DNA from 2 places in the Senegalia sp. (in: firmicutes) genome. Region 1 is predicted to be linked to the other one. Evidence: a T-box and tRNA genes for the amino acid it is inferred to sense, from the RefSeq annotation. Region 1 holds a T-box; the other holds one or more tRNA genes.
What was found. A T-box is a leader RNA that pairs with one kind of tRNA and senses whether it is charged. The one in region 1 lies ahead of argS (arginine--tRNA ligase), so its partner is inferred to be a tRNA-Arg.
Positions count from the first base shown of each region.

Region 2: it encodes a tRNA-Arg, which carries the amino acid that the T-box ahead of argS (arginine--tRNA ligase) is inferred to sense. The anticodon was not compared.

Region 1 is NZ_JBQCYD010000036.1:4,533-13,185, reverse strand. Features, by position in the region: gene ACTHUW_RS09605 (cell division protein ZapA) at 1-387, shown strand, start outside; gene ACTHUW_RS09600 (DUF421 domain-containing protein) at 448-1,071, shown strand; gene ACTHUW_RS09595 (endonuclease MutS2) at 1,117-3,495, shown strand; gene ACTHUW_RS09590 (P1 family peptidase) at 3,506-4,444, shown strand; T-box leader at 4,482-4,690, shown strand; gene argS (arginine--tRNA ligase) at 4,753-6,450, shown strand; gene ACTHUW_RS09580 (hypothetical protein) at 6,539-7,519, shown strand; gene ACTHUW_RS09575 (hypothetical protein) at 7,546-7,740, opposite strand; gene ACTHUW_RS09570 (amidase domain-containing protein) at 7,889-8,389, shown strand; gene ACTHUW_RS09565 (B12-binding domain-containing radical SAM protein) at 8,440-8,653, shown strand, end outside.
Region 2 is NZ_JBQCYD010000022.1:8,757-17,409, reverse strand. Features, by position in the region: gene ACTHUW_RS07655 (GGDEF domain-containing protein) at 1-649, opposite strand, end outside; gene ACTHUW_RS07650 (FAD-dependent oxidoreductase) at 813-2,333, shown strand; gene queG (tRNA epoxyqueuosine(34) reductase QueG) at 2,330-3,235, opposite strand; gene ACTHUW_RS07640 (Cof-type HAD-IIB family hydrolase) at 3,252-4,049, opposite strand; gene tadA (tRNA adenosine(34) deaminase TadA) at 4,052-4,522, opposite strand; tRNA gene ACTHUW_RS07630 (tRNA-Arg) at 4,596-4,672, opposite strand; gene ACTHUW_RS07625 (D-alanyl-D-alanine carboxypeptidase family protein) at 4,734-5,873, opposite strand; gene ACTHUW_RS07620 (M1 family metallopeptidase) at 5,893-7,416, opposite strand; gene serS (serine--tRNA ligase) at 7,465-8,653, opposite strand, start outside.

The sequences.
Region 1 (8,653 bases):
ATGGCTGCAATACTTACTGCTTTTACAATAACGGATGAATATTATAAAGTTAAATTAGATTTAGAGGATTTAAAAGAAGAAATAAAAGAACCATTTGAAGAATTAGAAAGACTTAGAGAAGAAAATGAAGATATGAAATCAAATTATGAAAAAATAAAAAGTGAAAGAGATGAATCAAAGGAAGAATTATATAATGTGAAAAATGAAAAAGAAAAGAATTCTACTTTAGCAAGAGATTTTAAAGATTCACTTCTTTTAAAAGAAAAAGAATTAGAAGAAAGTGAAAGAATGATAAATGGATTACAAAACAAATTATTTGAAAATCAAGTAGAACTTGTAAGATTAAAAAAAGAATTAGAAGAATTAAAAAATGAATATGGACATTAAAGAATAATTTTCATTCTTCAGTTTAGAATATATATTAATATCTAAACTGGAGGAATAATAATGCATAAACATTTAGTAGAAGATCCAATTTATTTGGCACGTGCAATTGGTGTGTATTTTTTAGCATTAATTACTGTTAGGTTGATGGGTAAAAGATCTATTGGGGAACTGGGAGCTTTTGATTTTGTTTTAATGACAGGTATTGGTCATATAATGAGTGCAGTAGCACTTGAACGTAAGATCCCATTTCATGATGGAATATTGGTACTAATAACAATAGCAGCACTTGAAGTTATTTTAGCTATATTTGCTTATAAAAATAGAAAGTTTGCTAAATTGATTGAAGGTAGACCAAGATATCTTATAAAGGATGGTAAAATTTTAAAAGGTAATATGAAAAAAGAAAAATTTAATATTTATAATTTAAGACAAGAACTTAGGATATTTGGTGTAAATAATGAAAAAGATGTAGAAAAAGCAATGATAGAAGCATCAGGTAAGTTTAGTGTAATATTAAAAAAAACAGAAGAACCAGTAAAGAGAAAAGATATTGGAATATATAAAGAAGATTCTAGGCCACAATATATTGATAAAAAAATTTATGAAATTAAATCAGAAATAGATAGATTAAATATAACTTTAAATAATCTCATAATAGAAATTAGAAAAATAAATAAAGGTTAATGTAAATAGTAATTTTCTAGAGAGGTGTAGAATAAATTGAATATTATAAAAGGTAAATCTTTAAATACATTAGAGTATTTTAAGATTCAAGAAAGATTAAAAACAAAAGCTGAATCCAATTTAGGCAAGAAAATAGTAGATGATTTGATGCCTATGAAAGATTATATAAAAATAGAAAGTGCTCAAGATGAAACAAAAGAATCTTTAAATATGGTATTAAAGAGAGGAAACCCTCCACTTGGAGGAATTAATGATATCAAAGATAATGTTATAAGAGCAAATAAAGGTGGAATACTTTATCCTGGAATTTTACTTAAAATAGGAGATAGTTTAAGAGCATCTAGAAAGCTTAAAACTTTTATAAATAGTGATAAGGGAGATAGGGATTCAAGTTATCCTATAATAGAAGGCTATATTTATAGCTTAGCTTTAAATAAAAACTTAGAAGAGGAAATAGAAAATGCTATAATAAGCGAAGAAGAAATATCAGATAATGCAAGTCCTACTTTAAGAAATATTAGAAGGCAGATGGAAGTGAAAAATTCTAGTATAAGAAATAAACTGAATTCAATAATAAATTCCTCGAAAAATCAGTCCATCTTACAAGATAGCATCATTACTATAAGAAATGATAGATATGTGGTACCAGTAAAAAGAGAAAACAGATCTACCTTCAAAGGACTAGTTCATGATCAATCTGCAAGTGGAGCTACTTTATTTGTGGAGCCTATTGCTATTGTTAATTTGAATAATGAATTAAAAGAACTTAAAATTGATGAACAAAAAGAAATTGAAAAGATATTAAAAAGATTAAGTGAAGAAGTAGCTTTGGTTAGCGAAGAATTAATAGAAAATCAAAATATATTAGCTAAACTTGATTTTATTTTTGCAAAAGGTAAACTTGCATTAGATATGAATGCGATCAAACCTATATTAAATAATAAGGGAGAAATTTCTCTAAAAAAAGCAAGACATCCCTTGATTCCAGATAAAGAAGTAGTAGCGAATGATATATATTTTGGTGAAGATTTTCATTCTCTTATAATTACAGGGCCGAATACAGGTGGTAAAACTGTAACATTAAAGACAGTAGGATTACTCACACTTATGGTACAAGCGGGGCTTCATATACCTTGTAGTATAGGTAGTAAAATAGCTGTTTTTAAAAATGTTTTTTCTGACATAGGCGATGAACAAAGTATAGAACAAAACTTAAGTACCTTTTCATCTCATATGACTAATATAGTAAATATAATAGAAAATATAGAGGAAAATAGTTTGGTGCTATTTGATGAGCTTGGAGCAGGTACAGACCCCACAGAAGGTGCAGCACTTGCCATGTCTATATTAGATTATCTTCACGATAAAAATGTAAAAACTATAGCTACAACTCACTATAGTGAACTTAAATTATATGCTATATCTACTGAAGGTATAGAAAATGCATCAGTTGAATTTGATGTAGAAACACTTAGTCCCACTTATAAACTGCTCATAGGAATACCTGGAAAATCTAATGCTTTTGAAATATCAAAAAGACTTGGTTTAAATGATATTATAATAAATAAGTCTAAAGAGATATTATCTAAAGAAAATATAGAATTTGAAGATGTATTATCACAAATAGAAAAAGATAGAAATACAAGTGAAATAAATAAAGAAAGATCTGAAAGAGAAAAAAAAGAAATAGAAAAATTAAGAAATGAATTAGAAATAAAACAAGAAAAAATTGATAGAATAAGAAAAGATGCTTTAAGAAATGCTAAAATTGAAGCAAGAGATATATTAGAAAATGCTAAATCACAAGCTAATGATATAATTAAAGAACTTAGAAATATATCTACAGATATAGAAAAAGAAAAGAATAAACAAATACAAGATGCTAAAAATAAATTAAAAAGTAATTTAGATAAAGTAAGTGATGGTTTATCTGAAAACATATTAGGAAAAACCAATAAAAAACCACCCAAAAATCTAAAACCTGGAGATAGTATTAAACTTTTAAGTTTAAACCAAATAGCAACTGTTGTAACAGAACCAGATAAAGATGGAAATTTAACTGTACAAGCTGGAATAATGAAAATAAATGTCAATGTAAATAATATTGAAAAAGTAGTAGATGAAGTAAGTGAAAAAACAGAAGAAAGAACAAGAGGTATGATAAAAACAAAGTCAAAAAGGGTTAAGACAGAACTTGATTTAAGGGGTAAAAATTTAGAGGAAGCAATGCTTGATGTAGATAAATATTTAGATGATGTATATATGTCTGGATTAAATCAAGTTACTATAATACATGGTAAGGGTACTGGAGTATTAAGAGAAGGGATAAAAAAGCAACTTAAAAACCACAAATTAATTGATTCATACAGGATAGGTAAATATGGTGAAGGTGGAACTGGAGTTACAGTTGTTAATTTAAAGTGAGGTTAAATATATGAAAGAAATAAATATAAATGATATAGAAGATATTTTCATAGGAAATGCAGAATATGAAGATGGACCTACAGGATGTACTGTAATAATTTCAGAACAAGGTTTCATAGCAGGTGTGGATGTAAGAGGGGGAGCACCTGGAACCCGTGAAACAGATTTACTTAAACCAGAAAATATGATGGAAAAAATTCATTCTGTATTTTTAAGTGGTGGCAGTGCATATGGACTTGATTGTGCTAGTGGAGTTATGCAATTTCTGGAGGAGAAAAATATAGGTTTTGATACAGGAGTAGCTAAAGTACCTATAGTTTGTGGTGCTGTTTTATTTGATTTGAATTTAGGAAATCCTAAAATACGCCCAGATAAAAAACTAGGTTACACTGCATGTTTAAATGCATACGAAAATAATTTTAAGCAGGGTTCATTCGGAGCGGGAATAGGAGCAAGTGTGGGTAAGTTATATGGCTTAAAAAGTGCTATGAAAGGTGGAATTGGAGTTTATGGCATACAGATAGATGATTTAAAAGTATTATCTATAGTAGCTGTAAATGCTCTAGGAGATATAGTTGATAATGAAAGTGGTAAGATAATTTCAGGGCTTATAAATAAGAAAAATGAGTTTATAAATACAGAAGATGAAATGATAAAGAATTATAAGTTTGCAAAAAACTTATTTGGACAAAATACTACTATAGGGGCAGTGATAACAAATGCTACTTTTGATAAAGCACAGATGAATAAAATAGCTTCTATGGCACATAATGGTTTTGCACGAGCTATAAGGCCATCCCACTCTACCTTTGATGGAGATACTATATTTTCGCTCTCTACGGGTAAGATAAAGGCTGATATTAATGCTGTTGGAATGCTTGCAGCTAGAACTATGGAAAAAGCTATCTTAAATGGTGTCAAAAATACTGATAAGATTTTACTTGAATAGTATCTAATAGTATGATATATTTAATAGAAATTAATATGAAAATTCTATGAAGAGAATAGTAGGATATAAAAATAGTTTTAGAGAGTCAGGATTGGTGGAAACTGATACATTTTTATATTTGAATAGAGACTTGGAGAAGCCATCTGAAAAAAGTAAGATGAGTCGGTTAATCCGTTAATATAGTATGAGTGGACATGGATTTTTATGTCAATTAGAGTGGTAACACGGGTAAAACTCGTCTCTTTTATAGAGATGAGTTTTTTGTTGTATATAAAAGTAATTTAAAATATTTAGGAGGTTATATTATGATAGATTTTAAAGAAAAATTAGCAGAAATTATAAATCAAAATGTAGAAGAAATATCTAAAGAAGAAGTATTAGAATTAGTAGAAACACCACCAAGTTATGATATGGGAGATTATGCAATGCCTTGTTTTAAGATGGCAAAAATATTTAGAAAGTCTCCTAATGTTATTGCAGAAGATATAGTTAAAATGATTGGTGATAATAAGTATTTTGAAAAAATAGAAAATAAAGGTGCTTATGTAAACTTTTTTATAAACAAAGAGTTATTTTCTGAAATTGTATTAAAAGAAGTATTTGAAAAAGAAGATAAATATGGTGCTACAAATATAGGTGAAGATAGAAATGTAATAGTAGAATTTTCATCACCTAATATAGCTAAACCATTTCACATAGGACATATTAGAAGTACGGTAATAGGGCATTCTATTTATAGAATATATGATTTTTTAGGGTTTAATACTATAGCTATAAATCACTTAGGAGATTATGGAACACAATTTGGTAAATTAATTGTAGCATATAAAGCTTGGGGAGATAGAGAAGTAATAGAAAAAAATCCAATACCAGAACTTTTAAAGCTATATATAAAGTTTCATGAAGAAGTAGAAAAAAATCCTGAACTTGATGATAAAGCACGTGAGTGGTTCTTTAAATTAGAAGGAAATAATAGTGAAGCTAAAGAATTGTGGCAATGGATGAGAGATGTAAGTTTGAAGGAATTTAACAGAGTATATGATATGTTAAATATAAAATATGATTCTTTTACAGGGGAAAGTTTTTACTCTGATAAAATGCCTAGAGTAATAGATATAATGAATGAAAAAGGGATTTTGGAAGATTCTCAAGGTGCAAGAATAGTAGATTTAGAAAAATATGGTATGCCTCCTGCTCTTGTACAAAAAAGAGATGGATCTACACTTTATATAACACGTGATGTTGCAGCTGCTTTATATAGAAAAGAAACCTATGATTTTTATAGAAATATATATGTAGTTGGTTCACAACAATTACTACATTTTAAACAATGGATGAAGATGGTTGAATTAATGGGATTTAAATGGGCAAAAGATTGCGTACATGTTCCCTTTGGCATGGTATCACTTGAAGATGGAACAATGAGTACTCGTAAAGGTAGAGTAGTATTTTTAGAGGATGTTTTAAAAAAGGCAGTTGATAAAACAAAAGAAATAATAGAGCAAAAAAATCCTAATTTAGAAAATAAAGAAGAAGTTGCAAAACAAATAGGAATAGGCGCTATAGTATTTCAAGAGCTATCTAATAGCAGGATAAAAGATTATACTTTTTCATGGGAAAAAACATTGTCATTTGAAGGAGAAACTGGTCCATATGTTCAATATACTCATGCTAGGGCAAGTAGTATATTAAATAAAGCAAAAATAGATGTAAGTGCTGATATAGATTATTCCTTACTCTTAAATGAAGAAGCGGTAAATTTAGTTAGATTATTACATGATTTCAAACAAATAGTAATAGATGCTATGGATAAATATGAGCCAGCAATTATTACACGTCATATTGTTGATATTGCTCAAGCATTTAATAAGTTCTATCATGAATGTCCTATATTAATAGATGATGAAGAACTTAAAAAGGCTAGATTATTATTAGTAAAATCTACAAGAAATGTTATAAAAACTGGTCTTTATCTTATAGGGGTAGAGGCACCTGAAAAGATGTAATATCAAAATACTATTAATTTATAGAGATACCTAGGTATCTCTATAAATTTTTGTTATAATATACCTATTGATGTTTTAGGAGGTAATTATGATTGAAGAAAATATAAAAAATATACTTTATTCTGCCGGGGCAATTGACAGAATAAATGAAGAAGACAATGATTATAGATCATATAAGGTACAGTTAATGATTAGCACTATAAAATCTTTAACTCCTCTAAAGGAAAGTGATAGTGTCATTATAAACCTTGAACGGCTTAAAAAAGAAATAGAATTTTTAAAGGATTATTATACTTTAAACCCATTAGAAATTATAGATTTAGATATAGCTGATTATTGGACTTTAAAATCAAGCAGTTTTAATTCTATATTGATACCAATAGTTTTATCTAATGAGGAATTTGAAAATATAAGAGCGGAAATAATTAAATCAATATTAGTTTTAACGGGTAATATATATGTTTTAATGGAACAGATATTATTAGGAAAACTATTAGATATAGTAATAAAAAAAGAAATAAATTTGGGAGATATAATATCAAGTTTAAAGGAAGAAGTAATAAACTTTTCTCAGAAGGAGTTTTTGAGAGAATATAGTGTTTATTATAAAAAACCTATAGAAAAATATAGTGGGAATTTTACCATAGATTTTGAAAAAGTAAAAATTCACTTTATAAACTTATTAAATGAGAAAGAATTTTCAAATAAAAACATATTGATAAAATCGCTTACTATATTAGATGGAAATAAAGATATAAGTATAGATGAATTATTTTTATCTGGAATTTCTAGTATAAACAATGAAAAATTACTAAGTTTAGAATATAAGAACAGTGAATTTATAGAGAAAATATCTGATTATCTGATAAAACTTAGGAAGGGAAGAATAAACCTTGAAGACTTGAAAGTTGAAATAACAACACTTCCTAATATATTTAATTTTAAAATAGGAGATATAATAAATCATCCCCTGCTTAATAAAAGTAAATTAATAAAAAGATATATGGATAATGATAGAGAAGTAATAGAAGTAATTACTAAATCAGGATTATATAAATTACAAAAATAAATATCACAACCCTAGGGTTGTGATATTTATTTTTGTAAATAATCTATAAATTCATCTTCAGAACTATCTGCAAGTTCACTAAGTTCACTAATAATACTATTTTTCAAAGATAAATATTCATCTGAATTTGTATGTTCTCCTGTATATTCAAGGGCTTTTAAAATAAGTAACATGTCTTTTTTAGGTATTTCTGCTATAGATATTTTTTCAAATTCTTGCATAATCTTTCTCCTTTCATAAGTCTATATTATATCTTTCTACAAAAGTGTATATTATTCCTTCTTTTTTTACAAGGAATATAGATAATATTTATTTAATTTTTGGTATAATTCTATATTTTTAGAGTAAAGTTTAATAGGAGGGATAGCTATGAGTAAATTATATAAATATAACAGACAAAAAGCAATAGAATATGCAAAAAAATGGGCTTTTGATAGAAATTCTAAATATTATAATTTTGAAGAATTGGGAGGCGATTGCACTAATTTCATCTCTCAGGTTTTACATGCAGGTGAATGTCCCATGAATTATAAAAAGTGGGAAGGATGGTACTATAATAATGTCAATGATAGAGCCCCAGCATGGACATCAGCAAATTATTTAAGAAAATTTTTAACAAACAATAAAGAAAGAGGACCTATAGCAGAAGTAAGTAATATAGATAGTGTTGAAATAGGAGATATAGTACAACTTAATTTTGATTCGGATTCTATATTTGAACATTCCCTAGTCATTGTAGATATTAAAAGCCCAAGGAGTATAGAAAATATATACATTGCAGCCCATACTTATGATAGATATAATTATTCACTTGCAAATTACTATATTCAAGAACTACAATTTTTTCATATATTGGGATATAAAAAATAGTTATTTGCTGCTAAAGTTAAAAAGTATTATAATAAACTAGAGGTGAAAAAATGAAATTATTAATTACAACACTTAATTCAAAATTCATACATTCTTCTCTTTCTATAAGATATTTAAAAGAATATATAAGTGATTTAAATATCAATATAGAAATTGAAGAATATACGATAAATCAAAATGTAGATTTTATAGTATCAGAAATTTATAAAAAGGATATAGATGTATTGGCATTTTCTACATATATATGGGGAATAGAAGAAACTC
Region 2 (8,653 bases), on a different contig from region 1:
TTTTTTTATCATCTATGTCTTTTATTATTTCTTTATAGATATGTCTAAATTTATTCTTGTTTTTTATATCCCTTATTCTATACTTTATATTGAGATTAATACTTTTCTTTATCTTATGTAATATTTCAGTAGAATTATCTTCATTTTTATTTGGTAATATTATGATAAACTCATTTCCATTTCTAATTGCAATATCCATATAAGAAATATTATCCTTTATTGCTTTTGATATCATTTTTATATCATCATCATTTATATTTAAATCTATTTTTATTATAATCATTGAATAATTATCTGCATTAATAGGACATATAGTATCTTCACAAATTTTAATCCATAAATTCCTATTGTACAATCCACTTATTTTATCCTTATATGCAAGTGTTATGAGATCACTAAAATTATCTGATTCCATATTATAAAAGTTGACAAAAAAATAATTTTTAAAATCCAAGTCTAATTGTTCTATCTTGATAATATGATCTCTAATTATAACTATATTCTTATCAATTAATTCTTCTTTTATCTGCTCTTTATTATCTTCAATATCTTTAACATATTTTTCATCTATATCTGGATATTGTAATATACCTTCATCATCAAATATAATAAATTTACTTTCTTTTTTAGAAAGAGCATCTTTATTCATAATTTTCACTCCCTATATTTTCTTTAAATAGGTCTATAGTTCTATGATATACTTTTAATATTATATAGTCAACATATTTTAAATATTTAAAATATTACTTTTTTTAATATTTATATTCTTTTATGGGAATATTTAATATTACTATTCTATTAGGAGAGATTATATGACAAATTTTAAAAATGAACCTTTATCTTATTGGTTAGATTCTACAAAAAAGACTAATTATCCTTCACTTAATCAAAATATTGATGTAGATGTATGTATAATTGGAGGAGGCATCTCAGGTATTACAAGTGCCTTTATGTTAAAGAAAAAAGGGCTAAATATAGCACTTTTAGAAGTAGATAATATACTCGAAGGAACCACAGCAAGAACCACTGCTAAGATAACTTCTCAACATGGACTTATTTACAAGAAACTTATTGATCAAGTAGGGGAAAATAAGACTAAGCAGTATATAGATGCAAATGAAACTGCTATTAAATTTATAAAAAATATAGTAAAAGAAAAAAATATTGATTGTGACTTTAAAGAGTTACCTGCATATGTCTATGCAACTACTGATGAATATATTAAAAAAATAAAAGATGAAGTAGATGCTAGTAAAAAACTTGGTATGAATTCTACTTTTGTAGAAAACTTAGATTTACCCTTTGATGTGAAAGGTGCTATTAAGTTTGAAAATCAAGCACAATTTCATCCAAGAAAATATCTTTTAGAATTAGCAGATGAAGTAGATGGTAATGGCAGTTATATTTTTGAAAATACAAAGGTAATAGATATACAAGATGGAGATATAGTAAAGGTTATTACAAGTAATGAAAATATAGTTTCTGCAAAAAAAGTAGTAATAGCCACACATTTTCCTATAGAAAATTTCAGAGCTTTGTATTTTTCTAGAATCTATACCGAAAGATCATATATATTAGGTGCTTTGATTAAAGATAATCTTCCAGAAGGCATGTATATATCAGCAGAAAAGCCAACAAGATCTCTTAGATATCAAGATTATAATGGCAGAAAAATGTTGCTTATAGGTGGAGATGGACATAAGACAGGTCAAGGTGAAGATACAGAAGTTCATTATGAAAATCTTAAAAATTTTGCCAAGGAAAATTTTGATATAGAAGATATTCCATATAGGTGGTCTACTCAAGACTGCATGCCAATTGATGATATACCTTTTATAGGGAAGATAACTAGAAATTCAGAAAATATATTTTTATCTACAGGATTTAAAAAATGGGGTATGACAAATGCCACTGCTAGTGCTATGATTTTAACTGATTTAATAACCAATATAAAAAATCCTTATTCTGAAGTGTTTAATCCATCTAGATTTAATATTAAAGGAAGTTTATCTACTTTCTTAAAGGAAAATTTAAATGTAGGATATGAGTTTATAAAAGGAAAGTTAAAAACTGAAAATATAGATATAGAAGTAGCTACAGGAGAAGGCAAGGTAGTAAATTTAAATGGTAGGAGAGTTGGTTTTTACAAACATAATGATGGTAGAACTTATATAGTTGATACTACTTGTACTCATTTAGGTTGTGAACTTTCTTGGAATAATGCTGAAAAGTCATGGGATTGCCCTTGTCATGGTTCACGATTTTCTTTTGATGGATCTATCATGGAAGGGCCAGCTCTTCAAAGGCTTAAAGTAAAAATAATAGAGGATTAATCCTCTATTTCTATGTCATTTATTATTTCATGATTTCTTTTTATAAGCTTTCTACCACGCCAAGCAAAGGCTCTGTTTCCATATTTCCTTTTAAATGCTTTATTACTCATAGCATTTATTTCTTCATATTCTAATTTATATATTAAATCTTCTTTAAATTCTTTAATATTAGTTTCTTTTATTCCTCCATTGTGGGGACATACTTTTTGACATATATCACAACCAAATAATATATTATCTTTTTTAATTATATCTATATCTAATTCATCTAAATCTTTCTTTTTTTGACTTATATATGATCTACATCTTTTTGGATTGATATCAAAATTCCCAAGTATAATATTTCCTGGACATTTTTCTTTGCATTTCATACACTCAAAGCAAGTTCTATCCATAGCTTTATCAGCTTTAAATGGATGATTATTTATAATATATCCTATGAAAAAATATGTTCCATAATCATCATTTATTAGGTGTGCATTTATTCCATAAAATCCAAGTCCAGCCCTATGAGCTATATACCTATCTACTAAAGGACCTGTATCCACATATGATTCATATTTAAAATTTTCTATATTTTCATCTAAAAAATTAGCTATAGTTTCTAATTTTTCTTTTACTATTACATGGTAATCTTTAGAATAGGTATAATTAGATAGATTAGATTTTTCTTTTGTTTTCATCTTATATGGAAAAAGACATACTATAATAGATTTAGCATCTTTCATGGTTAATGTAGGATCTATCCTCTTTTCTATAGATGATCCTTCAAGTCCTGTAAGGTGATCTTTTTCTTCTCTATTAACAAGTATTTCTTTTAAATCCATATATGGCCCAATATCAGCTATAGCTAATTTTTCTATCTCTACCCCTTTTGCAAATTCCTTTAATTTTTCTTTCATATAATCATCCTTTTAATTATAGAAATATTTCTTCAAGTTTCTTAGCAAGTCCTTCTTGTGTATTGGTACTTATGATGTCATTATTCGGTAATTCTTTTATTAATTTATCATGAGCATTACCCATTATAAATCCCTTACCTACAGTCTTTAACATCTCTAAATCATTTAGACCATCACCAAAAGCTATGGTTTCTTCTAATTTTATATCATGTTTTTTAAGTACTTCTTTTATAGCATATCCTTTTGATATGCCCTTTGGCATTACTTCAAGACAAGTTTCAAGTGAGAAAGTTATATTTAATTGTCCTGGATATAATTTTTCTATTTTTTCCTTTAAATCAACTAGTTTTTCATGTTCTAAAGCTAAAAAGAAAACTTTAGGTGATTTTATACTTTTTAATTCTTTAAAATCAATTATCTCATAAATAAAGGGAGAGTCTTTTACAAAATCATCTAAATAATCATTCTCTTTTTCAATATACCACTCATTTTCCATATATATATTTTTGTGTATATCTTCATCTATATCTAAATTAATTAACCCTTTTATTATATCTTCATCTATATCATGGCCTATTAATTTGTTTTTACTCCCATCATGAATCCTACATCCATTTGATGTTATAAATATAGAATCTAAATTGAGTCCATTTCTTACAAAATCAATATCTTCATGATGTCTACCTGTTGCAATAAAAAATTTAACGCCCTTATCTATAACTTTTTTTATTGTTCTTTTAGTATAGTCACTTATTTTGTGTTCTTCATTTAAAAGTGTACCATCTAAATCAGATATTATAGCTTTATATTGCATATTTATCTCTCTCCATTTCTTTTGTTTTTATTTCTTAAATCCTTAAAGAAATCTTTCATAATACTTGAACATTCCTCTTGCATTATTCCAGATATTACATCTACCTTATGGTTTAATTTATCATTTTCTACTATATTTAAAACTGAACCACATGCACCATATTTTTCATCCATTGATCCTATAACAAGTTTATCTATTCTGGAATTGACAATTGCACCTGCACACATGACACAAGGCTCTATTGTAACATACATTGTACACCCACTAAGTCTCCATTCATCTAAGTTTATCGAAGCCTCGCTAATAGCAAGTATTTCTGCATGGGCTGTTGCATCTTTATATTCTTCTTTTAAATTATAGCTACTTGCTATTATTTTGCCATTCTTTACTATTACACATCCTATAGGAACTTCTCCTAATTCATATGCAATCTCTGCTTCTGCAAGTGCTTTTCTCATAAAATAATTATTCAAATTTATTCTCCTAATCACAATAAGAGCACCTTGGATTACCAAAGTGCTCTTTTCTATTTATTTTAATCAAGTTTGGTGCTCCCGAGAGGAATCGAACCTCTGGCCCACGCCTTAGGAGGGCGTTGCTCTATCCTACTGAGCTACGGGAGCTTGATTTAAAGCCTCTAATTATTATATATTAATTTACTAATACTGTCAATATGACTAGGCTTTAAATCCATCCAAAAAGTGTTCTATATATTCTTTTAAAGATATTTGCTTTTTCTATATCTTTACTTGCAAATAAGTCTAATTTATATTTTAATTTATCATTTTCATAAACTTCTAATAAAGCAGCTTTTTCTCCTTTTTTTATAGGCAATTTTAATTTATCATCTACTATTACTTTGGTTTTAATTTTATCTTTATTTTTTATCATGGTGTAATTATTATATTCTGGCACTAATTTCACATTTTGGTTTTTGGCTTTATTAAGCTTTATATTTAAACCTTTATCTTTTAGGATTATTTCTTTTTGTTTGAAGTTTTTTATTCCATATTTAAGTAATTCTTCACTTTTTTCTTTTCTGGTTTTTTTATCTTCAGCACCCATAGTAATAGCTATAAGTCTCATTTCCTTATCCCTATTTTCATCTTTAGGTAACTTTATACTTGATACTAAACATAATCCTGCAGCATTTGTTTCTCCTGTCTTCATTCCATCAACTAGTGGCATTTCTTTTAACAATGGATTAGTGTTTTCTTTATATTTACGTGGACTTATTTCCATATATTCCTTATCAGTTACTTCAAGTATTTCAGGATATTGATATAATATATATCTTGCTAATTTATTAATTTCTCTTATAGTCATGGTATTTTCTCTTTTATCTGCTTCTGGAAGGCCATTGGGATTATAAAATATAGAATTTTCAAGCCCTAACTCTTTTGCCTTTTCATTCATTAGTTTCACAAATTCAGCTTCACTTCCTGCAATATGTTCTGCTATAGCAACACATGAATCATTTGCTGAAACTATGAGGATAGATTCTATAAGTACTTCAAGTGGCAACATATCTCCCTTATTTAAATAAAAGGTAGAGCCGTATTCTTTGGGTGGATTTTCCCCTATGGTTACAATGTCAGATAAATGCACCTTTCCTTCCTTTAAGGCATCCTTAGTAACTGCATAGGTCATAAGTTTTGTAATACTTGCTATGTTTAATTTTTCATCAATATTTTTTTCATATAATATTTCTCCTGTTTCAAAATCACTAAGCATTGAACCTTTTAATCCTTCACCTAATTCTGCATAAGTAAATTGACTAGATAATATTAAAATTAAAAGGCATATTATAATTGTTCTTTTCATTTTTTCCCCCTTGTGGATATTATTTATTTAAATATTCATCTGCATTTTTATATTTATTATTAGTTTTTTCACCGACTATTTTTAAAAAATTATTTGTATTAGCATTTTTAAATTTATATTCATCAAAATATTTTTTTAATATATCATATACTTTCTCTCTTCCAAATTGGTCTTCAATATCGTATATCATCATAGCACCTCTTGAATATACTAAAGGTCCGTAATCATGCCATCCTTTGAATTCTGAAAGGGACTTTAATACCTTTGTATCATCCATATATTCCTTTTGTAATTCATAATTATTTTCTATATTATTTTTATAATAATCCCCTGCTACTTTTTCCCCATATTCTTCATATGCATAAATATATTCTGAATATGTTGCAAGTGATTCATCTAACCATGCTTCATCTATCTCATCATTTCCTATGATACCATACCACCATTGATGAGCTATTTCATGTACTATTACAAGTTCTAAACTACCAATACTATTTTTATTATAATAGTTATCTCCTATATATACAATACCCGGATACTCCATTCCACTTGGAAAACTAGTCTGAACTACAGATAATTGTCCATATGGGTATTTACCAAATTTATTATTAAAATGTTTTAAGCTATCACGAGAAAAATTTATAGCCTTATTTTTTACATCTTCACTTACATCATCTAAAAAATATAATTTAATATCAGTATCACCATAATTTTTTACAATCTTTTCAAAATAACTACTAGCAACCCAGGCAAAGTCACGCATTAATTTTGCTTCTATATTCCATACTTTTTTATCTTTCTTTATTTTTTCTTTTAAAATATTACCACTACTTGCTATTTCAAAATCCTTTGGAGCACTTATTTCTATATTATAATTACTTACATCACTATAAAAGGGGTCTCCAATACTATGATAAGGATCTAAATTCCATCCATCTTCATCATATACAGCTGCTATAGGATACCAATTACCAAAATTAAATGTTTTATCTCCATAACCAAATCTATCTTGTGCTGGAGGTAGTTTTACCTTGTATTTCATATCTATATCAATTGCTTTACCTATTTTAAGTTTATTTTTTAAATCTATTTTAAGAATTGTCTTGCCCCTACCTATTAATTTATAGTTTATCTTTTTACCATTTACCTTTACTTCTTCTATATCCATATATCCTTTTTCAAATCCATCTGGATAAGCTGAGTCAAAATCATCAAATAAAAATGGTGCTGTTTCCCTTTTATTAAAAGTATTAGGATAGATATGAAAATACACCTTATTTAAATCTGTATTTTCTTTATTTATATATTTTACATTTTGTTTTGCAATATAAGTTTTTTTCTCTGGAAAAAATTCTGCCTTTATATTATATTTATCTATTGAATCTAAATTCATATCATTGTAATCATCTGTAATTAATGTTTTAGAATTTTCTTTGCTATCATTTTTAATCATTTTTTCTAATGGATTATTAGCACATCCCATAAGTGAAATGATTATTGCTAATACAATAAATAATATTAAAACTTTGTTTGATTTTTTCAAATTATCACCCCTGATATATTTTAAGAGGGCTTAAGCCCTCTTAAAATATTATGCCTTTTCTATTTTTTCTATGCCTCCCATATAGTTTCTTAATACTTCTGGGATTTCAATACTTCCATCTTCTTTTTGATAATTTTCAAGAATTGCAGCTGTAGTCCTACCTAAAGCAAGTCCTGAGCCATTTAATGTATGAACATATTCTAATTTTTTAGTTTCTTCATTTCTATATCTTATATTTGCTCTTCTAGCTTGAAAATCTTCAAAATTACTGCAAGAAGATATTTCAACATATCTATCATAACTTGGCATCCAAACTTCTAAATCATATGTCTTAGCTGAAGAAAAACCTAAATCTCCTGTGCAAAGTTCTACTACCCTATATGGAAGTTTTAATTTTTTCAATATATTTTCTGCATCATTTGTAAGACTTTCTAATTCATCATAAGAATTTTTAGGGTTTGAAAATTTAACCAATTCTACCTTATTAAATTGATGATTTCTTATAAGTCCCCTTGTGTCCCTACCTGCTGAGCCTGCTTCTTGTCTAAAACATGGAGTATAAGCAGTGTATTTGATTGTTAAATCAGCTTCATTTAATATTTCATCTCTATGGATATTTGTAACTGGTACTTCTGCTGTAGGTACTAAAAATAAATCTTTTGACTCAATATGAAAAGCATCATCTTCAAATTTAGGTAATTGTCCTGTACCTGTCATACTATCTCTATTTACTAAAAATGGAGGGATTATTTCTGTATATCCACCATCTCTTGTATGGGTATTTAACATAAAATTCATAAGTGCTCGCTCAAGTGTGGCTCCAAGTCCTTTATATAATGAAAATCTAGCTCCTGTTATTTTAGATCCTGTTTCAAAATCTAAGATGTCTAAATCAGTACCTAAATCCCAATGAGCCTTTGCTTTGAAATCAAATTTAGTTGGTTCAAATACTTTTCTTATTTCTTTGTTATCAAGATCGCTATCCCCTACTACTATTTCTTCATTTGGAATATTTGGAAGTTCTAATAATGAATTGTTTAATTTTTCTTCTACTTCTTTTAATTCTTTATTTATATCTTTTATTTTTGAAGATAAACTTTTCATTTCTTCTAGAACTTCAGATGCATCTTTTCCTTCTTTTTTTAACTTAGGTATTTCTTTGCTTGCAGCATTTTGACGAGCTTTCATATCTTCTACATCTTGTAATATCTCTCTTCTTTTTAAATCTAAATTATAT